2 regions of the Paenibacillus sp. 05T425 genome follow, and region 2 is predicted to be linked to the other one. Evidence: riboswitches for the same ligand, from Rfam matches in the RefSeq annotation. Region 2 holds a riboswitch; the other holds the start of a gene.
The links. Region 2 has a riboswitch for cyclic di-GMP ahead of AC1DF0_RS21050 (choice-of-anchor A family protein). Riboswitches for the same ligand answer to the same signal wherever they lie in the genome.
Positions count from the first base shown of each region.

Region 1: another riboswitch for cyclic di-GMP. It lies ahead of AC1DF0_RS30355 (LPXTG cell wall anchor domain-containing protein); the one in region 2 lies ahead of AC1DF0_RS21050 (choice-of-anchor A family protein).

Region 1 covers NZ_JBFTLA010000024.1:1,661-13,123, forward strand. The annotation lists gene AC1DF0_RS30355 (LPXTG cell wall anchor domain-containing protein) at 198-1,775, opposite strand; cyclic di-GMP riboswitch class I at 1,843-1,938, opposite strand; gene lysS (lysine--tRNA ligase) at 2,223-3,743, opposite strand; gene greA (transcription elongation factor GreA) at 3,833-4,309, opposite strand; gene dusB (tRNA dihydrouridine synthase DusB) at 4,652-5,689, opposite strand; gene AC1DF0_RS30375 (helix-turn-helix domain-containing protein) at 5,752-5,964, opposite strand; gene folK (2-amino-4-hydroxy-6-hydroxymethyldihydropteridine diphosphokinase) at 5,916-6,470, opposite strand; gene folB (dihydroneopterin aldolase) at 6,448-6,834, opposite strand; gene folP (dihydropteroate synthase) at 6,871-7,731, opposite strand; gene pabC (aminodeoxychorismate lyase) at 7,752-8,645, opposite strand; gene pabA (aminodeoxychorismate/anthranilate synthase component II) at 8,642-9,223, opposite strand; gene AC1DF0_RS30405 (anthranilate synthase component I family protein) at 9,241-10,815, opposite strand; gene cysK (cysteine synthase A) at 10,977-11,463, opposite strand, start outside.
Region 2 covers NZ_JBFTLA010000009.1:107,736-119,198, forward strand. The annotation lists gene AC1DF0_RS21045 (5'-nucleotidase C-terminal domain-containing protein) at 1-237, shown strand, start outside; gene AC1DF0_RS21050 (choice-of-anchor A family protein) at 320-2,113, opposite strand; cyclic di-GMP riboswitch class I at 2,168-2,255, opposite strand; gene AC1DF0_RS21055 (HD-GYP domain-containing protein) at 2,476-3,999, shown strand; gene AC1DF0_RS21060 (cupin domain-containing protein) at 4,065-4,526, opposite strand; gene AC1DF0_RS21065 (hypothetical protein) at 4,755-5,126, shown strand; gene AC1DF0_RS21070 (cation:proton antiporter regulatory subunit) at 5,175-5,666, shown strand; gene AC1DF0_RS21075 (cation:proton antiporter) at 5,669-6,910, shown strand; gene AC1DF0_RS21080 (ABC transporter ATP-binding protein) at 7,909-9,642, opposite strand; gene infC (translation initiation factor IF-3) at 10,165-10,662, opposite strand; gene AC1DF0_RS21090 (MATE family efflux transporter) at 10,711-11,463, opposite strand, start outside.

The sequences.
Region 1 (11,463 bases), on a different contig from region 2:
GCATCTATAGTCCTATATTACCATATGATTCTAGTAAATCAATACTATCTAGCAAAAAATAGATCAAAATTTTACAAAAAGGCGGGGACCGACACTCCAAAACCTCCTCAGTTCCTTTATAAACAAGACCAATCGACAAAAAAACTGCCCCGATTACCGTAAAGGCTATCAGGGCAGTTGCTTAGCAATTCTTAATTCTATGCTTTTGTTGATTTTTTCTTTTTGAACGTAAGCAATCCAATCAACAGCAGGCCAAGACCTGCCATATAAGTAGGAAACGAGCTTGTATCGCCTGTTTTCGGAAGCGTTGCTAATGGAACTTCGTTGTCTGTAACAGATGCTTCGTCTTCTTCTTTAACTGCATCCGTATCAGTGTCAACCGATCCTTGCGGTACCTCGTTGTCACCCTCTTCGACAACTTCCTCTTCACCTGCGTCTACCGATCCTTGAGGTGTATCGTCTTCGTCAACAACAACTTCTGTTTCCGGTGTTGCTGTTGGCTCAAYTGTCGGAGTCGGTTCTACCGTTGGTTCCGGTGTCGATTCTGGCGTTTCTACCGGCGTAGGAGCTGGCCTTGGTGTTGTTGTTGGTTGTGTCGTTGGTTCCGTTGTCGGCTCTACCGTTGGTTCCGGTGTCGGAACTGGTGTCGGTTCTGGCTTTACTGTCGGCTCCGGTGTCGGTGCCGGCGTTGCTGTAGGCTCCGGTGTCGGAGTCGCTGTTGGTTCTGGTGTTGCTGTCGGCTCCGGTGTCGGAGTCGCTGTTGGTTCTGGTGTTGCTGTCGGCTCCGGTGTCGGAGTCGCTGTTGGTTCTGGTGTTRCTGTCGGCTCCGGTGTCGGGGTCGCTGTTGGTTCTGGTGTTGCTGTCGGCTCCGGTGTCGGAGTCGCTGTTGGTTCTGGTGTTGCTGTCGGCTCCGGCGTCGGTGTTGCTGTTGGTTCCGGTGTCGGTGTTGCTGTTGGTTCCGGTGTCGGTGTTGCTGTTGGTTCCGGTGTCGGTACAATTACAGTCTTCTTCACGAAAAACTCGATTTCACGGATTTTATCCGTCTGAGCTGTCGAGGAACCGGATTTGATTCCGCTTGCTCCGTAGGATGTCGTCTCCGTTTTATATTTGTTGCCCGATTTCCAAGTGATCTTCACGCACACGACATCATGTTTCAATAAATCCGTGTCGTTGATTACGTTCCAATTAACAGTCTTCTTGTTGTTCTTTAATTCGCCGCTCACGACTTTTTTGCCGCTAGGTCCTACTTCAAAGCTATTAGAATTACCTACCGTATATTTATAGCTGGCATCGTAGCCTTCCGTGCAGCCTGGAGCCGGCAGTTCCTTGTAGTAAAATTTCACATAGGATATTGTTTGTTCTTTATAATAAGTTACCCATTTCCACTTACCGTTGACTTTTTCGTATTTCTCATAAGCATACTGAGGCGCCTGAAGGCCACTTCCGCTAATAGCACCGCCGTCATACTCATAGGTTTTAGTTGCACCATCCGATAACCCTTCAACTTTCACGCAAGTAATGGCATAACCATCTCCCGCATTCCAGTTCAAATTGGTTTTATCGTAGTCGCGGGAACCGCTAACGACTTGGTCCCCATCATCGGATAGGGAAAAATTATAGTTGTAAAAGAAGACCTCATCCACATAATCGCCGCTGCAATTGCTTGCCGCCCCACCGCCGCTTCCATGGGCAAAAACCGTACCAGCCGTACCGATCGTTAAGATGACGACCAACTTCAACAATAGGGCTGACTTCAACCACTTCTTCTTAATCATAAATACCCTCCCCCATAATATATGACGTCATGGCTTCCGCAAAATAAAAAAGACCGCCATGACAGTTCATGGCGGTCGGACGATCATAGCATCGATAGCTTAACGATGCCTTAGACTCCTGGCTTTGCGTCCCAACCTTTCGGATGGTTTGCGATTTACATGAGATATTGTTGTTTTGTTAGCTTTTTTGCATAAATATGTAACAATTGTGATTCGCAAGTCCTATTCTATTACTGTTACTATGAAGGTGTCAATACTAGATTAGCATTTTGAGAACATAAATTTCACGCCATTAAATGTATGCGTATTCATGCGTTTGTTCGACAAATTTCATCATGATAATTAGTAGAAGAAATAAGAAAAAGCGCGGCCGTCAGACGGTTATTCACCATCAACACGGCCACGCTTCTATAGTTATTTATATCTTGCTTCCATATAGCTCGTCTCTTACTCGCCAGAGCGATGATCTCTCATATGCGGGAACAACAGTACGTCCCGGATCGAAGGCGCATTCGTTAACAGCATAATGAGACGGTCGATGCCGATTCCCAAACCGCCAGTAGGCGGCATGCCGTATTCAAGGGCGCGGATGAAGTCATCATCCATCTCATGCGCTTCGTCGTTGCCGTGCTCTTTCTCTACGAGCTGTGCCTCGAACCGTTCGCGCTGGTCAATCGGATCGTTCAGCTCGGTAAAGGCGTTCGCGTGCTCGCGTGCTACGATGAATAGCTCGAAGCGGTCCGTGAAGCGCGGATCGGCTTCACTCTTCTTCGCCAGCGGCGAGATCGCAACCGGATGTCCGGTAACGAACGTAGGCTGGATGAGCGTATGCTCGCCAAATGTTTCGAAGAACGCGTTCAAGATATGACCAAACGTCATATGCGGCTCAACCGCAACTTTATGCTCTTTAGCAAGGCGATGTGCTTCCTCGTCGGTCATCTCCACGCTGAAGTCGACACCTGTAAGTTCCTTCACGAGATCTACCATCGAGACGCGGCGCCATTGCGGAGTCAAGTCGACTTCTTGGCCTTGGTACATAATCTTCGTTGTGCCAAGCACCTCTTGTGCGATATGCGCAATCAGATTCTCGGTCAGAGCCATAATATCTTTGTAGTCAGCGTAAGCCTCATACAGCTCGATCATTGTGAACTCAGGGTTGTGACGCGTCGAGATACCCTCGTTGCGGTATACGCGGCCGATCTCATATACCTTCTCCAAGCCGCCCACGATAAGACGTTTTAGATGAAGCTCGATCGCAATACGCATATAAAGCTGCATATCTAGCGCATTATGATGAGTGATGAAAGGACGAGCAGCAGCTCCGCCCGCTATCGAGTGCAACGTTGGCGTCTCTACTTCTAAGTAACCTCTCGAATCGAGATAACGGCGCATCGATTGAATGATTTTGGACCGGGTAATAAACGTTTGTTGAACGTCCGGATTCACAATCAGGTCGACATAACGTTGACGATAGCGCAGTTCGACGTCCTTCAGGCCATGGTACTTGTCAGGCAGCGGAAGCAACGACTTCGTCAATACGTCAACATCTTGCGCTTTGACGGAAACTTCGCCTGTATTCGTCTTGAACACGACGCCATGTACGCCGACAATATCACCAATATCAAGCAGATCGAAAGCAGCGAACTTATGCTCTTCGACCGTGTCCTTGCGGACGTAGATTTGAATCTTGCCGCTCAAGTCCTGGATATGCGCGAAGCCTGCCTTGCCCATGCCGCGCTTCTGCATAATACGGCCGGCGATGCTCACTTTAACCGCTTGGCCTTCCAGCTCTTCCTTCGTAGACGCTTCATAGGCTGTTAGTATATCTTTGGCATTATGAGTGCGCTCGAACTTCTTGCCGAATGGGTCAACGCCTAAAGCGCGAAGCTCGTCTAGTTTGTCTCTGCGGATCTGCAGAAGCTCACTAAGCTCCTGCTCCTGTCCCTGCTCGTTATTCTCATGTTCCACTTTCGTTCATCTCCCTGATACGTAAGGGTAACCGATAACGTTCAAAAAGCTTCCGGCAAGGAAGCTTTCTAAACCATTCATCGCAAACCTTATTTTTTGATATCGACAATTTTATATTGAATGATGCCGGCTGGTACGTTCACTTCTACAACGGTGCCTTTTTTCTTGCCTAGAATCGCCTTGCCAACCGGACTTTCATTAGAAATCTTATTTTGGAGCGGATCGGACTCCGCAGTGCCTACAATCGCATATTCCATTGTGTCGCCGAATTCCATATCTTCAACCGTTACAATCGAACCAATGCTCACCGTATCGATATCGATATCATCGTTATTGATGATACGCGCATTACGAAGCATCTTCTCAAGCGTAATAATACGGCCTTCGATAAATGCCTGCTCATTCTTCGCGTCCTCGTATTCGGAGTTCTCGCTAATATCGCCATAACCGATTGCAACCTTGATCCGCTCAGCGACTTCGCGGCGCTTGATCGACTTTAAGGTTTCCAGTTCCTCTTCAAGCTTCTTTAAGCCGTCCTGAGTCAGAATGATTTGCTTATCGTTCATCTTTCCGATTCTCCCGTCGTGTGACTTATTTTCATACCGTGTATGAATTCACTGTTACCTAATATATTACGCTTCATTGCCATCATACCTTGAGTCATTTCACTTTAAAGGAGTCTCTTGAGAGCCTCTTTGGATTATATTGCACGATTATATTTCAAAGTTGCCCCCAATGTCAATCAAAGCCAAACGTCCCATTGAAACCGTTTCACTTAGGCGTGAATCCATACATTCCGCATCATGCCGACATCTGTCGAACTTTGTCGATGCAAGTGCCGCTGCCTCCAAAATGAAGCATGCTCCGACATGGCGCTCCATTAAAAGCAGCGGCAACCGGCGATCCATTTAATGAATGATCTCTTCCGCTGCGGTATGGACGGATGAAGCGCCATTCTGCTCCTGCACGGCCTCTTCCTCCAATGAACGAATATAATTTCCCAAAATCGCCACCATGCGATCGCGGTCCGTTTCTTCCATAATAACGTCCTTCACGCGCGCGCCGCCTGGCAAGCCCTTCAAATACCATGCTAAGTGCTTGCGCATCTCGCGCACGGCTACCGCTTCGTTCTTCAGCGCGATCAGTCGGTCAAGGTGCAAGATCGCGACTTCCATCTTCTCGCGCGGTGCCGGATCGCCCAGAAGCTCGCCCGTTGCCAAGTACTGAATCGTACGATAGAGCATCCATGGGTTGCCCAACGCGCCGCGTCCGATCATAACGCCGTCGACGCCGGTGTGATCCAGCATCCTTCTCGCGTCTTCTGGCGAGAATACGTCGCCATTCCCAATTACGGGAATAGATACCGATTGTTTGACATCCCTTATGATGTCCCAATTCGCCTTGCCCGTATACAGTTGCTCCCGCGTCCGTCCATGTACGCTAACGGCTTTGCCGCCTGCGCGCTCAACCGCACGAGCGTTCTCGATCGCATAAATATGCTCGTCATCCCAGCCGATACGCATCTTCACCGTAACCGGCTTTTTCACTGCGTCTACGACAGCAGATACCATCTCATAGATTTTGTTCGGGTCAAGCAGCCAACGAGCGCCGGCGTCGCATTTCGTTACCTTCGGTACGGGGCATCCCATATTAATGTCTATAATGTCTGCATTCGTCTGCGTATCGACAACCTTCGCCGCCTCGACCAGCGACTCACGGTCGCCGCCGAATATTTGCAAGCTAAGCGGCTTCTCGCGCTCGTCAACGAACAGCATCTCCATCGTTCGTTTATTTCCGTGCAGGATCGCCTTGTCGCTCACCATCTCCGCGCATACAAGTCCCGTTCCGAATTCCTTTGCTATTAAACGAAAAGCAGGGTTGCACACGCCTGCCATCGGCGCCAGCACGACCCTATTCTTCATCTCGATGTCGCCGATTTTCAGCATGCCGTTCCAAACTCCTCATTGATATTATTTGATCCCAAGCGCCCTGTGCCGGACGTCAGGCTTTATTCACGGTTATCCGACATTAATTCCTCATAGTCGATCCCAAGCGTGCTCGCGATATGGTTAAGCAGCTTCGGGTCTGTCTTCCTCGTACCGCGCTCAAGCGAGCCCAATACCGCAACAGATACGCCAAGTACTTTGGCCAGCTCCTGCTGTGTGTAACCCTTCAGCTTCCGAAAGGCTCTGACGCGCTGCGCCAATTGATTGTTTTCCATAACGTGATGCCTTCCTTTCCATCCTGAAGCGCGCTGCCGGCCGCACGTGCAACCTCACTCTGCAGCGTATGCGATACTTCGATAACATCGTTTAACGGCACAAGCACGAATGACCGCTCCATCATGCGCGGATGCGGCAGTGTCAGCTCCTCTTGATCCATTCTGACATTATCGTATAGCAGGAGGTCGAGGTCAATGGTTCTCGGTCCCCAACGTATCTGCCTAACTCGCCCTAGCTGCAGCTCATATTCGAGGAGCTTGCGCAGCAGTTCGATCGGACTGAGCGAAGTGCGGATCGCTATGGCCATGTTCAGAAATGCAGGCTGATCTGTATAGCCGACAGGATCTGTCTCATAGATGCCCGACACACTCCGTACTTCAATGGTTGGTTCATGGTCAATCAGTCCGATAGCCTCCATCAGAAGCTGCTCTCGCTCTCCCATATTCGACCCTAAAGCGACGTACGCTTCGAATGACTGCCCGTTAGGCGGGAATCGCTCTTCCATGTGCACCCCGCTTTCTCCGCATCTCGATCGTTACCCCGTCAAAGTGGATATCGAACGGAGGATGCGGCTTTGTTACTCGAACCGTCACTTCATTTACCATAGTATAAGCTTCCAGAACCCGTGATGCAATGTGACCTGTTAAAGCTTCAATCAGCTTGAAAGGAGGTCCTTCCACGATCTCTTTCGTGAATGCATGGATCTCCGCGTAGTTAATTGTATAGTTCAAATCATCGGTCTCAGCAGCTTGGCCAAGCTCCATATGCAGCACGACATCGACGTAAAATTGCTGCCCCAGCTTATTCTCTTCGGCAAAAACGCCATGATACCCGTAGAAGCGCATCCCTTTAATCGCCATTTGGTCCATTTCCGTCACTCCCCTCACAGGCAAACGTCTTATTTCTTACTTTGTTGTCTTAAATTTCAAAATAGCGTCCGTCATCAAAGCGGTCTGCTTCATCTCGCGAACGTCATGCACCCTTACGATATGACTGCCTTGCGCGATACCAAGCGCGACTGTCGCGGCTGTGCCGAATGCCAACTCTTCCACGGGCAAGCTCAGCGTGTCGCGAATAAACCGTTTGCGCGATGTGCCGAGCAGCACCGGATAGCCCAGCGCCGACAGTTCGGATAAGCGAGCAAGCAGCTCCAAGTTGTTCTCGTACGTTTTGGCGAACCCGATACCGGGATCGAGCCATACCTGAGTCTCCGAAACGCCGGCCGTCTTCGCGATCTCGACACTGCCAAGCAGATCAGCCAGCACATCGGGCACGAAATCGTTGTAGTCCCGCGCATGACGGTTATGGTTAAGAATAACGGGACAGCCGAACTCTGCGGCCACTGCCGCCATCTCGGGGTCACCCTTCAAGGCCCATATATCGTTAATAATGTGAGCGCCCGCTTCGAGCGCCTGACGTGCAGCAGCAGCCTTATACGTGTCTATAGACAGCGGTATATGCGGAATTTCCTTCCGCACCGCTTCAATAACAGGAATGATGCGCCGCAGCTCCTCATCAAGAGGAACGGGCTCGAAACCCGGACGCGTCGATTCGCCGCCGATATCGAGAATATCCGCCCCATCCTCCACCATAGCAAGCGCGTGGGCTACTGCAGCATCCACCCCCGTATACTTGCCGCCATCAGAGAAGGAGTCAGGCGTCGCATTGAGAATGCCCATAATTAATGTACGTTTGCCAAGCTCCAGCCGAATGCCGCCGTTCAACTCATATAACCAATGTCTATTATGCGTGCTGCTCTTGCTCATGCTGCCACTCTCCTTAACCGTTATTCATTCCCGACAAGTCGCGATGTATCCGCACGATAGAGTGCTAGCAAGCCTCTCGTCAGATCTCCCGCATAACCGTCGCCAACTTGTACAGTCTCGTTCCTGCTCGCAATGTCGGATAGCGTCGTAATCGGTATAAGCTCCTGTATGGAGTTAGTCATCCATATTTCATCAGCTCGTACAAGCTCTTCCCATGTAAAATGTCCTTCATGCACCGCATGCCCCGCTTCCCGTGCAAGCTCGATAACACGCTCGCGCGTTACACCGGGTAAGATGCCCGTATCAATAGCCGGCGTGCACAAAATGCCGTCCTTCACATAGAACAGATTGCTCACAATGCCTTCAGCGATCCAGCCTTCCTTCGTCAGCATAAGCCCCTCGGCTCCTGACGGAGGAGAAGAGGCAAGCAGCTCACGCTTCGCAATAATATTATTCATATAATGGAGAGATTTGAATCTGATGTCGCCTTCCGGCGTGTTCCGCCGCGTCTGCAGCAGCCTCAGCTCTCTTCCATGCATAGGAATCGAATCATTGACCGGCGGCAGCGACTTCACGAGCAGCAGCACGCTCGGCTGCTCGTAATCGCCCGTTGGGAGACCAAGCTCGCCAACACCCGCGCTTACCGTCAGACGGACATAACCGTCCGTCAGGCCGTTCGCAGCCAGCAGCTCCGTCACCTGCTCGCTAATTTCCTTCTCATCGCCGCGATACAGAATGCCTAGCTGTTCGCAGCCAACCTGCAGCCGCCTTAGATGGCGGTTCAGCAGGTAAGGACGGCCGCCGTAAGTACGGAACGTCTCGAACAGGCCCAAACCGTACAAAAAACCGTGATCGTAGACCGAGATCACGGCTTCGCCTGCTTCCTTAACAGAGCCGTTCAAGCTGACTTTCATCGCGCGGCTCCGGTTTTATTTTGCAAAAAGTTACGAAGCATCGTCAGGCCATGCTCCGTGATGATCGATTCAGGGTGGAATTGAACGCCCTCAATCGCGTATTCCTTATGACGAAGACCCATAATCTCGCCTTCATCCGTCTCAGCCGTAATCACGAGACAGTCCGGCAGCGTCTCGCGTCGAACGATCAGCGAATGGTAGCGCGTCGCCGTGAACGGGGATGGCATGCCTTCGAAGATCGACTTGCTGTCATGATGAATGAGTGAAGTTTTGCCGTGCATCAGCTTCTCCGCGCGGACAACCTCGCCTCCGAACGCTTGTCCGATCGATTGGTGGCCTAGGCATACGCCGAAGATCGGAATAACGCCTTTGAAATGGTCGATGAGCGAGAGACTGATTCCCGCTTCATTAGGCGAGCAAGGACCTGGCGAAATGAGAATATGGTCGGGCTTCAGCGCTTCAATGCCCGCTAGGTCGATCTCGTCATTTCTTTTGACCACAATCTCTTCGCCAAGCTCTCCCAAATACTGAACGAGATTGTACGTAAAGGAATCGTAATTATCAATTACAAGGATCATCGTCTAAGCTCCCCCTCTTATCCGTTGTTTGCTCCGGCCAACTGTTCGCTGTACTGAACGGCCTTCCACAACGCCTTCGCTTTGTTCAGAGATTCATAATATTCGCGTTCCGGATTCGAGTCGATCACGATACCGGCACCTGCCTGTATATGAGCAACGCCATCCTTGATAGCCATCGTTCTAATAATAATATTAAATTCCATATCGCCGTTATAGTCAATCCAGCCGAGCGATCCCGTGTACGGACCTCTGCGTACCGGCTCAAGCTCCTCTATAATTTCCATCGTTCGAATCTTCGGTGCTCCTGTAATCGTGCCTCCCGGGAACGTAGCCGCAATGACGTCATATGCGTCCTTGCCTTCGGCAAGAACCCCTTCGACTTGCGACACGAGGTGCATCACATGCGAGTAATACTCGATGACCATAAGTTCCTTCACTTCAACCGTCCCGTACGTCGATATACGGCCGAGGTCGTTGCGTTCCAGATCGACGAGCATAATATGCTCGGCGCGCTCCTTCTCGTTAGCGACAAGCTCCTCTGCAAGCTGGCGGTCTTCTTCCTCTGTCCGCCCTCTGCGCCTCGTGCCGGCAATCGGCCTCGTTGCCAATCTGCCGTCCTGCAGCTCTACGAGCAGCTCCGGTGAAGCCGACACCAGCTGGAAGTCAGGGCAGCGCAGGAAGCCCATGTATGGCGACGGATTGAACAGTCTGAGCCATTCGTACAGCTCTTCCGGTGACGTATCAATCGCACGGCTTTGACGCTGGGACAGATTTACCTGGAACACATCGCCTTGGCCGATATAATTGCGAATCGCTTCTACGGCGTCCATATACGCCTGCTTCTTGAACGGTGAGCTAATATCGTTCATTTGTTCGATGTCGATATGAAGATGATCCGCTTCCGTCAGCTTAAGGCGCTTCTCCTTGACCGCCTCCGCCTTGCGGCACGCTTTCTCTTCTTCGAACCATGTCAGCCAGTAGTCTGTCATCCCCTCGGCGCGAGACAGCGCACGATCGTAGGCTTCCAGCAGCTCCTCCTCACTGGCGTTCGGATCAATTGGCATATGGACAGCACAATAAACGACAGAGCGCTCATGATCAATAATCCATAGTTCATTCATTCGCATGAACAAGTAATCCGGCAAAGTCAGATCATCGTCCGCAAGCTCCGGCAAACGTTCTATCGAACGTATCACATCATAGCTCCAGTAGCCGACACAGCCGCCGATCCACTTCGGTCCATAAGCTAGACGCGGTCCGACTGCGCCCGCCATCCATTCCCTCATCACTTCAAGCGGCTTGCCATGCCAGTTGCGCCGGCTTTGCTCCTCTAGCGATTCGTAGGTGACGGACTCGGCAGTCAGTCCTTTGCCCCGAATAATGGCATCCGGATGCAAGCCCAAATACGTATACTTGCCATCCTTCCCGCTCTCCAGCACAACGGCATACGGTGATGCGTCCTGCCATGCTTCTTCCCAAGAAGTGACTATGCCGCTATCACGGCTCTGAATCGGCAATTCCTTAAGCAACGGAAGCGTCGTATATTTCCGCTCGGCGTGCCACCGGACCCACTGCTTTCTATCGGTGACCATCACCCTCAACCCCCGTTCATCTGACTTATTTTGCCTAGTATACAGAATAGCGCGGCAAAAGAAAAGGGCGTGGCTTCTTTCTTGAAGGGCCCAGGCAGTAAATGGAGAAAAGCCTCCCACTCCGAGGAATGGAAGGCTTGAATTGCAGCTATCGTTATGGATTAGTTGTCGAAGTTGAAGAGCGGTGTGCTCAGGTAACGTTCACCGTTACTTGGAACAATCGCTACTACGCGTTTGCCTTCGCCAAGTTCTTTGGCAACTTGAAGCGCTGCGAAGATCGCTGCGCCGGAAGAAATACCGCAAAGGATACCTTCTTCTTTCGCTGCGCGACGCGCGTATTCAAAAGCATCTTCGTTCTCAATTGTAATAACGCCGTCATAGATCTCACGGTCCAGGATGTCAGGCACGAAGTTAGCGCCGATACCTTGAATCTTATGAGGACCTGGCTTGCCGCCGGAGAGCAACGGGGAAGCCGCAGGCTCAACCGCGTAAATTTTGATACCGTCGAAATTCTTCTTCAAGATTTCGCCAGCGCCTGTAATCGTACCGCCAGTGCCGATACCAGCGATGAAAGCGTCCAGCTTGCCGTCAAGCGAGTTGATCGCTTCTACGATCTCAGGACCAGTCGTTTCGCGGTGAATCTTCACG
Region 2 (11,463 bases):
ACTCCTTCCCCTGAACCCGAGCCGAAGCCCGAGCCCGAGCAACCTGAACCGAAACCAGAACCTAAGCCTGAACCAAAACCCGAGCCTGCAGCCTCGGCCTACATCGTTGTAAAAGGCGATACGCTATGGGCGATTGCTAAGAAATACGGAACGACATGGCAGGTGCTTCGCGATCTTAATAAGTTAACGAATGCAGACCTCATCTTCCCGGGTCAAAAGATCATATTGCCTTCATAATGTAGCTTATACAAATGCAAAGGGCTGTTCCACGAGCGGATAACCGCTTAAGGAACAGCCCTTTAATTATTAGTCGTTGCTCTTATTTCTTCTGTGCAGAAAAGCGGATCAGAAATCCTAGCATTACGATTACCAATCCAGCCATGTAGAACGGCATGGTGCTGCTATCGCCTGTCTTAGGCAATGTATCAACATCCACTGAACCATCTTCCGGTGTCCCTAAGCCTATTTCTTCATCGTCTACCGTTACTTCTTCGTCATCCGTAGTTTGCTCCTCGCCATCTTCAGGCGCTCCGCCTTCATCCGGTGAGCCTCCCGGCACTTCTTCTTCATCAATAATCACTTCATCGGAAGGCGTCGGCGTTGGATCAGGTGACACTGTAGGCTCAGGAGTAACCGTTGCCTCCGGTATCGGAGTTCCCGTCGGCATCGGCGTCGGCGCCGGTGATGGCGTTACGACTGGTGTCGACGTTGGCGTCGCCGTTGGTGTCGCTGTCGGCATTGCCGTCGGTGTTGCTGTCGGCGTCTCCGATGGAGTTGCCGTCGGTGTCGGTGTTGCCGTCGGCGTCGCTGTCGGTGTCTCCGACGGTGTCGCTGTCGGCGTTGGTGTCGGCGTCTCCGACGGTGTTGCCGTTGGTGTTGCTGTCGGTGTCTCCGACGGTGTTGCCGTCGGCGTCTCCGACGGTGTCGCTGACGGCGTTGGTGTCGGCGTCTCCGACGGTGTTGCTGTCGGCGTTGGTGTCGGCGTTTCCGACGGTGTTGCTGTCGGCGTTGGTGTCGGTGTCTCCGACGGTGTCACTGTCGGTGTCGGTGTTGCCGTCGGTGTTGCTGTCGGTGTCTCCGACGGTGTTGCTGTCGGCGTTGGTGTCGGTGTCTCCGACGGTGTTACTGTCGGTGTCGGTGTTGCTATCGGTGTTGCTGTCGGTGTCTCCGACGGTGTCGCTGTCGGTGTCTCCGACGGTGTCGCTGTCGGCGTTGGTGTCGGAGAAGGCGTCGCCGACGGGCTAGGCGTTGGCGTCGCTAGCGGTATCTCCCCCTCGAAAGGTACCCAATGCGGCTGAATTCTGCCTTTCGTGAGCGAAGCTCCTACTAATATGCCGTCGATATTGCCGCTCGTTGCCGTAATATCAGCCTGCGGGGCTAGTAGACTGCCTTTTACCCCGCTATAGCCGAGCGTCAGCGCCGTAGCATCCGGGAAGTTAAACAATATTTTAGATTGGCGGTCTTTACCGTCAAAGCCAAAATAACCTTGCCACCCCATTGATCGAGTCGCACCCGTAACGTTAATAATCACTGTCGAGCCATTTGGAACGTCCAGCCATACCTCATTCAGATCATACCCTACTGTAAATACATTGAGCTGAGGGTCTGTTCCCTTTAAAGTCGTTTTATTCGAATTGTATTGATCTTTGCTTGTTGTGCCGTTGGTCGGCAAAGCTGCCAGCTCAGCGGACAAATTCAACAAATATTCAGCTTCTGCTTCAAAATCGATAGGTGCCCCTTGATGCTTATTGCCTCTTACGAGCGTGAAGGCCGATGTTGAATGAAGCGTTCCGTAGTAGGCATCGCCATAATCAATTTGACCATTCGTGAACTTCAGTTCTCCGCCCGCCACTAAGCCAATGTCTCCCGATGCATTCGCTCGATTGACGCCAAATCCGGTTATATCAATATCTCCTCCGGCCGCCAGTCCACCTTCGACTTGCTCGTAATACAGCTTAAAGTCACCGAGCATGAACACGTTGTAACTGCCTGCCGTACCGAGCACAGAGCTGTTGCCTCCGCCTGCTCCAAATACAAAAGCGTTGCATAGAATGCCGAAGACGATGACCCCAGTCACGACTAGTGATGCGCTCTTACGAAATGCTTTTCTCATGATATACCCTCCCTATCAAAAAAAATAAAAAAGACCGCACACGAATACGAGATTCATGGCGGTCGGACGATCATAGCGCCTTAGGCGCTGTAGACTCCAGACTTTGCGTCCCACTCTTTCAAATGGTTTGCTATTGGCATAATCGAACAATTCGTTCGTAATCTATGACTCTATCAAAAAGGAACTATACCTATTTTAGCTAATTTTGGTCGCAACCGCAATCCGCTAAATTATCTAACCCTATGTAAAATATACCCATGTATGTACATGGAAATGAACTTCAATTCCGCTCTCCATATGCCGATTGTTAATATAGGTAATAGGAACTATATCATGAAGCTGTGAAAAGAGGAATGATCCCATTGAAGCAACTAGATCCGCACCAACAAACTCCCGCAAGCGTATATCGTGCTTTCCTCCTCCAGCTCGTCTACAACTATGTATTTGGATCGACCGTCGCCGTGCTCGGAGTCGGGGGCATCATCATTTTCTCCACGCTTAAGCTGCCCCAAGGCGAAGGCTTCGTGCTCGGCGTCATCTTATTCGCTTCTTTGCTCATTATGCTTGCCTGCGAGCTGTTCGTATTCTATCGGCATGCAAAGCCGATTCAAGTCGCTTTCCTGTCCGATCAGCCAACAGCGGAGCAGCTTCGCAAAGCTTATATACAAACGCACCGCTTTCCGGTACTGTCGCTGAAGCGGACTTTCGGACCTCATCTGCTCGGCATATCGGTGCCGGCTATTGCAATGAGCTATATTTTCATCCAAATGGAATGGCTCTCGTTCCCTTATTATTATATCGGACTTGCTTCCGTTGGCGCGCTGCTCGTTGCCAGTATGCATGCCATGATTGAATTTTTCMTGACCGCACGGGCTATTCGACCTGTTGTCACCTATATGCGCAACAAACATGTAGCACTCTATGGGCAGGATCTGACCCTCGGCGGCCAAGTATTTGCTTCGATTCGCACGAAGTTTCTGCTAAGCGCTTTTTTAATCGGTACGCTTCCACTGCTCTTGCATAGTCTTGCGGCTCAGATCAGGCTTGAAGGACTGGACGGCGGGGGCACCTCCGCCTATTGGCAATGGGCCGGTATCATTCTTGTTATCGGCGTCTTCTTCTCCTTGTTCGGCGCCTCGCTCCTATCTCGCAATATTGAGGATCCGATCCACAAGCTCCAAGCTGCGATGATTGCCGTGCAGAACGGCCATTACGACACCCGCGCGGAAGATATTCATTCCGATGAATTTTCGAAGCTGGTCGCAGGCTTCAACCATATGATCGAAGGTCTGCAGGAGAGGGATGAGCGTAATAAGCAGCTTCACCAAAGCTACTTCTTCACGCTTGCTGCCGCGCTTGACGCGCGCGACACCTATACCGCGGGTCATTCGGAACGCGTTGCCGAATATTCCGTCGCGATCGGCGAGCAGGCTGGCTGGCCGCAAACCGACATTGAACTGCTGCGCAAGTCGGCTCTGCTTCATGACATCGGCAAAATCGGCATTCGTGACTCGGTGCTGTTGAAGGATGGCAAGCTAACGGACGAGGAGTTTAATCAGATTAAGGCACACCCGGGACTGGGCGAAAATATATTGAAGCAGATTGAGCCTGCGGACGCGATGGCCGATCTGCTTCCGGGCGTACGCTCCCATCATGAGCGCTATGACGGACGCGGTTATCCCGACGGGCTCGCAGGAGAGCACATTCCTCTGCTTGGCCGAGTTATTGCCATTGCCGACGCTTTCGATGCGATGACATCGGATCGGCCGTACCGTAAAGGAATGACTCGCGAGCACGCCCTAGCGATTCTGGAGGAAGGCAAGGGAACACAGTGGGATCCCGCCTTAATCGAGCTGTTCATTAATTCGCTGCGGCAAAACGAATAATAAAAATAAGAGCTTCGCGACCGGGCATTATGCCACGCGCGAAGCTCTTATTTATTGGAGCGAGCCTATTTTTTGATCAGACGGAAATCATCATAGTGGAAGCCTGGCGCAACGACGCAAGATACGAGTACCGGCTCGTCGCCGAGCGCTCTCGCCATCTGCCATTCGTTAGCCGGCACAAGCGCCTGTGGTTGATGTCCTGCGGAAATGTCCGGGCCCACAATAATTTCCTTACGGGTATGCGGGTCAGCTTCTGTTCCGCCAAGCGTGAGCAGCAACGGGCTTCCCGAATGCCAGAACCATACTTCGTCGGAGTAAACCGTATGCCAGTCCGAGAACTCCTCAGGATGCAGCAAGAAATAAATCGACGATGCGGCAAAACGCGGTCCCGAATACGGAGCGCCGAGCACCTGCTGCGGAATTTCAAAATTAGCTTTCCAAATTTCCTTGTACCATCCGCCTTCGACATGCGGCTTAAGATCAAGCGCATGCACAAGCGGCGACAGCTCCTTCACTGTTGCTCCCATCCCAATCAACCTCTCTCTGTTATGCTCTATTCTATTGAAAACTTTCATTCATTCTATCATATCGGAAATGCCGGTTCGCTGATTAATAGCAAAAAAATCGTTGCTAATTGATCCCACGGTTATAAGCCTTGAATTGTTCACCTATTCGACCAACAAAAAAATGGAATTGTCTATGATTTTAATCATTTATAAGATATACTTATAAATATAGCCGCAGGAGGTGAGCAGATGAGATTGACGATAAGCATGAAGCACAACCAAAGACCCGCGTTTCGCAACCGGTTCTTTAACCTGCTTATTATTTTGCCACTGCTGCTCACTGCACTGTTTGCTTACCAAGCAGGCAACAACTTCGAGTTGACGGCCGGCTCCAGCCGGTTCAATCCTGTTGCCCGCGCAACGACCTGCGCTGCTCTGAACGGGCGCTCCCCAAGCAAGCTGCTTCAGCCTATTCGCCGCAAGCCCGCGGCTTATAAGGTATCACTTGCCGTCTTATTTGGACGGCCCGCTTATTTATCCCCCTTAAGTCTGACCATCCTGCAGCGATTGAAGCGTTTACTGCTTAAGCCTATTAAATATACATCGGTCTACATTGGTTAGAACCCATTTTTTTGGTACAAACTACAAAAAAATGAGGAGGCAAACCCAATGAATATTAGAGAATCTGATTTGCCTGGAATCGGACGCAAATACCAGATTATTACGCGCGGAGGCGATAAGTTCGTCATTATCATTCATGATGACGGCCGACGTGAAATGTACCATTTTGACTATGAGGATCCGGATGACAGCATCTCCATGGTAACGCTTGAGGATGAAGAAGCTCGTCAGATTGCCGCTATTATCGGCGGAATGACTTACAAGCCGAAGGCGCTCGAGACGATTGAAGTAGCGCTGGATGATCTAACGATCGAATGGTACAAAATCGAGCCAAACGCCGCTTGCATCGGCAAAACGATCGGCGAGGCGGATATTCGCCAAACGACCGGCGCAACGATTATTGCTGCCGTCGAAAAAGAAGCTAAGCATATTAATCCAGGTCCCGACTATGTTTTCAAAGCAGACTCGACCCTTATTGTGGCTGGTGAACGGCAGAACCTTAAACAGCTTAAGCTCATGCTCCAAAACGGGAGTCGTTAATTATGGACCACATGGTGCTGGAGATCGGTCTCGCCGTTATACTCATCGCCTTGGTCGGGCTGTTAGCTTCAAAAATTCGTTTTTCGGTTATTCCTTTTTATATATTGATCGGTATGGCTGTCGGCCCTCATGCGCCTCACTTCGGCATACTAGACTTCAGATTCATTCACAGCGCTGAATTAATTGAATTCATGGGGCGCCTCGGCGTGCTCTTCCTGTTATTTTATCTAGGTCTCGAGTTCTCGGTTGGTCGACTCATGAAGTCTGGCAAAGCGATCGCGGTTGGCGGAACGATCTATATTTTAATCAACTTTTCACTCGGCTTATTGTTCGGATGGGTTAACGACTTTCCTATCGAGGAAACGATGGTCATTGCAGGTATAACGACCATCTCATCCAGCGCAATCGTAGCAAAGGTGCTCGTCGACTTAAAACGGACGGCGAACCCGGAGACAGAGATGATTCTCGGGATCATTATGTTCGAGGATATTTTCCTCGCGGTGTATATATCCGTATTGTCGGGTCTTGTGCTCAGCGACTCTTCGTCGCTTGGCGGTGTGTTGCTCTCGGCCTCTTATGCGCTTGGATTCATGTTGTTATTCCTCATTATTGGCAGGAAGGCTGCCCCGCTGCTTAACAAGCTGTTCAATATTCGCTCCAACGAATTATTCCTATTGCTCGTCTTCGGCTTCTTGTTCCTTGTCGCCGGTTTCTCCGAGACGATTCATGTCGCAGAAGCGATCGGCGCGTTGCTCGTCGGGTTAGTATTAGCGGAGACGACGCATATGAAACGGATCGAGCATATGATTTTGCCGTTCCGCGACTTCTTCGGCGCTTTGTTCTTCTTCAGCTTCGGTCTCACGATCGACCCGCTCGCACTCGGCGGTGCGGTATGGCTGTCGCTCGGCGCTGTCGGCATTACGCTGCTCGGCAACTTCGTTGCAGGCATGTTCGCAGGCAAGAGCGCTGGACTGTCGCCTAAGGCATCGTCCAACATCGGACTAACGATTGTGTCGCGCGGCGAGTTCTCGATCATTATGGCTAATCTGGGCAAAGCCGGCGGCTTGATGGAGCTGCTGCAGCCGTTCGCTGCGCTATATGTGCTGATCCTAGCCATATTAGGCCCGCTGCTCACGAAGGAGTCTAAGCTCATCTATAAAGGGCTGAACATGATATTCCGCTGGGAGAAGCGGAAGCTCGTGAAAGAGCCCGACCCGCCTGCCCCGCAAGGCGGCAAAGGGTAACTAAAGAGGCAGGCGCGACAGGTCAAGATGACTGCCGCGCCCGCCTCTTCTTTGTGCTTGTGTAGTATGCTCACATTCGCTACCTTCCCTTAGCGATAGAGATACTTTCTATCTCTATCTGCCCCTAACACACCCCGATTTGTTGAATAGAGCTGTTTTCTAGCTCTATTCCGCTCAGCTGACCCGCCGTATGCTCAATTTCGCCACTCTCCCTTACAGATAGAGATACTTTCTATCTCTATCTGCCCCTAACACACCTCGATTTGTTGAATAGAGCTGTTTCTAGCTCTATTCCGCTCAGCTGACCCGCCGTATGCTCACATTCGCCGCAATCCCTTGCCGATAGAGATACTTTCTATCTCTATCTGCCTCTAACACACCCCGGTTTGTTGAATAGAGCTGTTTTCTAGCTCTATTCCGCTCAATAGCCCCGCCGTATGCTCACATTCGCCGCTCTCCCTTGCCGATAGAGATACTTTCTATCTCTATCTGCCTCTAACACACCACAATTTGTTGAATAGAGCTGTTTTCTAGCCCTATTCTGCTCAGCTGACCCGCCGTATGCTCACATTCGCCGCTTTCCCTTAGCGATAGAGATACATTCTATCTCTATCTGTAACCAACACACCACGGTTTGTTGAATAGAGCTATTTATTAGCTCTATTCCGCTCAGTTGCCCACCGTATGCTCATATTGGCCGCCTTCCCTTAGCAATAGAGTTACTTTCTATCTCTATCTGTAACCAACACACCACGGTTTGTTGAATAGAGCTGTTTATTAGCTCTATCTGCTCAGCAGACCCGCCGTATGCTCACATTCGCCGCTCTCCCTTGCAGATAGAGATACTTTCTATCTCTATCTGCCCCTAACACACCCCGATTTTTTGAATAGCGCTGTTTTCTAGCTCTATTCCGCTCAGTTACTCCGCCGTATACTCACAATCAAAAATAGGCAGTTCCGACGTGGTCTATGCCCCGTCGAAACTGCCTTTTATATCGTTACCTGGCGCCTACGCTTGCACCGCCGAACTGCGCTTTGTGGAGGCGGCTGTAGATGCCGCCCGCTTCCACGAGTTCGTCGTGACGGCCTTGCTCGGTGATGCCGTCCTCGGTGACGACGACGATACGATCCGCATTCTTGATTGTTGCCAATCGATGAGCGATAACGAGCGTCGTGCGGCCGACGGACAGCTCAGCCAGCGACTGCTGAATAGCTGCTTCCGTCTCGGTATCTAGTGCTGACGTCGCTTCGTCAAGAATGAGGATTGGCGGATTTTTCAAAAACATCCGCGCAATGGCGAGACGCTGCTTCTGTCCGCCGGACAGCTTCACGCCGCGCTCCCCGACAACCGTATCCAGTCCATCCTTCTGCGAATGAATGAACTCTTCCAGCTTCGCGCGCCGCGCCGCTTCCATGATCAGCTCATCCGATGCGCCGAGCTTGCCGTAAGCGATGTTCTCGCGTATCGTTCCCGCGAACAGGAATACATCCTGCTGCACAATCCCGATCTGCTTGCGCAGCGATTCCAGCTTAATATCCTGAATGTCGTACCCATCGACGGAAATGCTGCCTCCATCGATCTCATAGAACCTCGGCAGCAAGCTGCAAAGCGTCGTCTTGCCTGCGCCAGACGGACCAACGAAAGCAACCGTCTCGCCGGCCCGAATCGTAAGATCGATATGCTCCAGCACCTTCGCTACGCCTTCGTAACCAAACGATACGTTACGGTAGACGATATCTCCCTGCAGCCCATCCACTTCAACCGCATTAGCCTTATCCGCAATATCAGGTTCGGTCTCCATCAGCTCCGTGTAGCGCTTGAAACCGGCGATACCTTTTGGATAGCTCTCGATAACGGCATTGATCTTCTCGATCGGTTTGAAGAAAATATTCGTCAACAGAACGAACGCAACAAAGTCGCCATAATTCAGACTGCCCTTCAACACATACCATGTTCCCGCGATCAAGACGAATACGGAAACTAGACGCATAAGCATATACGTGATGGAGGAGTTCATGCCGATGATTTTGTACGAGATCAGCTTCGCCTCGCGGAAGCGCAAGTTGTTCACTTTGAACAACTTTCTCTCATGCTTCTCGTTCGAGAACGCCTGTACGACGCGAATGCCGCCGACCGTATCCTCGACCCGCGCGTTGAAGTCGGCCATATCCGAGAACAGTCGATTCGCAGCTTTCGTCATCTTGCCGTTGAACAGCAGCACGAGCCATATAATGATCGGTACGATGATAAACGTAATGACAGCGAGCTCTGGATTAATGAAGAGCATAATACCGAACGCGCCAATGAGCGTCATAGCGGCAATGAACATGTCCTCCGGACCATGATGCGCAACCTCGCCAATCTCGAACAAGTCGTTCGTCATCCGAGAAATCAAATGACCCGTCTTCGTATTGTCGAAGAAACGGAAGCTAAGCTTCTGAATATGGTCGAACAGCTGCTTCCTCATATCCGTCTCGATGTTGATACCAAGCATATGCCCCCAGTAGGTAACCACATAAGAGAGCAGCGTATTAATCGCATATACAACGAGCAGCACCGCGCAAGCCGTTACGATGAGACCCCAATTCTCGTCGGGCAAAAGCGTGTTGATGACATAGCTGACCGCAAGCGGAAAAATAAGCTCAAGGACAGCCAGCAGCACCGCACAAAAGAAGTCGATGAAGAAGAGCTTCTTATACGGCTTATAATAGGCAAAAAATTTACGAAGCATCGGAAACTCCTTTTCTGTCGAATAAGCATAATCGCTTATGTAATTGATAATGATTTTCACAAGCGTAAACGGCTAACGGCGTCCTCTGGCAGCGTGCAGCATTCGTTTCGCGGTGAAATATAGGCATAAGGATAAGAGTGAAACTTATACTTCCTATATTTTAAAAAATGATATTAAATGATTCCAATACTGTCAACCTATTTACTTCCGGCTTCACTCATCCTACTAAGCTTCACGCTCCCCTTATTATCCCCTACACTCACATAAGTTACCGCTGCCCATCCATAATGAGGTTAAGCTCATTAAGTATGAAGCTAACCTCATATCTTCGGCATCATTTCATGTCTGCATAACAAAATAGTGAGCCAAACCTCACTCCCCATGAACCTAACTTCACGAAGGATGAGGTTTGACTCACTAATTCAGTACAACTGCACCAATCTGCTCTAAACAATGAGTTTTGCCTCATATAACAATGAGTCTCCTCACTCTCGATTCGTATGCATCGTGTATTTCGTATCCCTATACAGGGAGCAGTTGTACCTGCGCTTGCTTGCCGCTGGTTTGAATGCCTGACTGCTTCTTGCCCGATGTCTTCAAATCCGCTACAAGACGCTCCAGCAGCGCTTTCGCCTGCGCGCCCTCTTTGCCTTGTATACGAACGACTAGCTGTACGGCATTGCCTGCTTGCAACATCTTCTCCGCTTGGCGCAGCTTCGTATCGTAATCATGCTCTTCGATATGCGGCGTCAAACGGAGCTCCTTCACCTTGGCAGGCTGCTCCTTCACGCGCTCCGCCCGGGCATCCTTGCTCTGCTGCTGCTTCGCTTGCCCTCTACCGACGAGCTTGCAGGGCGGCGGACTGCTCATAAGCGACGTGCACACAAGATCGACTTTAAGCTCGCGAGCGAGAGCCAGCGCCTCATCTCTCGACATAACGCCGAGATTCTCCCCGTCCAGTCCCGTGAGTTGCACTTCGGATGCTCTTATTTTCTCATTCATTACTAAACCAGTAGCCATAAGCGACGTTCTCCCCTTCGCATCATCGATATCATCTATTAACGTCTATTATACGCCGGGAGCGGCTTGTTTTCTAATCGCAGGCGCGACCGAGGCTGCAGCAGCTTTGTCCGCTTCCCTCTGTTCGGCCATTCGCAAATATTTGCGTCCGCGCCAGCGAAACAGCGAGAAGATGCCGCGAACGTACTCGTCGAGAATCATGCAGCCATAAATGCCGATTAATCCCCAGCCCAGCTCGATGCCCACCCAATAAGCAAGCGCCGTCGCGATCAGCCACATGGAGAAGACGGCCAGCCACATCGTAAAGCGTGTATCCCCTACCGCGTTCAAGGAGTTGCTAAGCGCCATATTCATCATTTTGCCCGGCTGCAGCAGCAGGTTCATCCCAAGCAGCGATGCGCCGATCGCAATAATATCGTCATTCGACGTGAACAGCCCAAGCAAGTGCCTTCCGAACAAATAAATGACGAAAGCATTTACGGTGACAACAACAAGCCCAATCCATAACGCACGATAAGCTGTACCATAAGCCTCTTTGATCTTGCCCGCACCGAACAGATGGGCGATCTGAATCTGTACGGCAAGCGCAATCGAATAACCTAACATGAAGCAAAACGATTCAAGCGTGTTCATATAAGTTCTTGCAGCCAGCTCACTTGTGCCAAGCATCGCTATGAAGGAGAAAATGAGCAGTTGCGTGAACACCCAGCAGAACATATTGATGCCCAGCGGCCAGCCGATGCGCAATATCTCCTGAAACAGCTTGCCGTTGAACGTTTTGAAATCTCTAATCGCTATGCG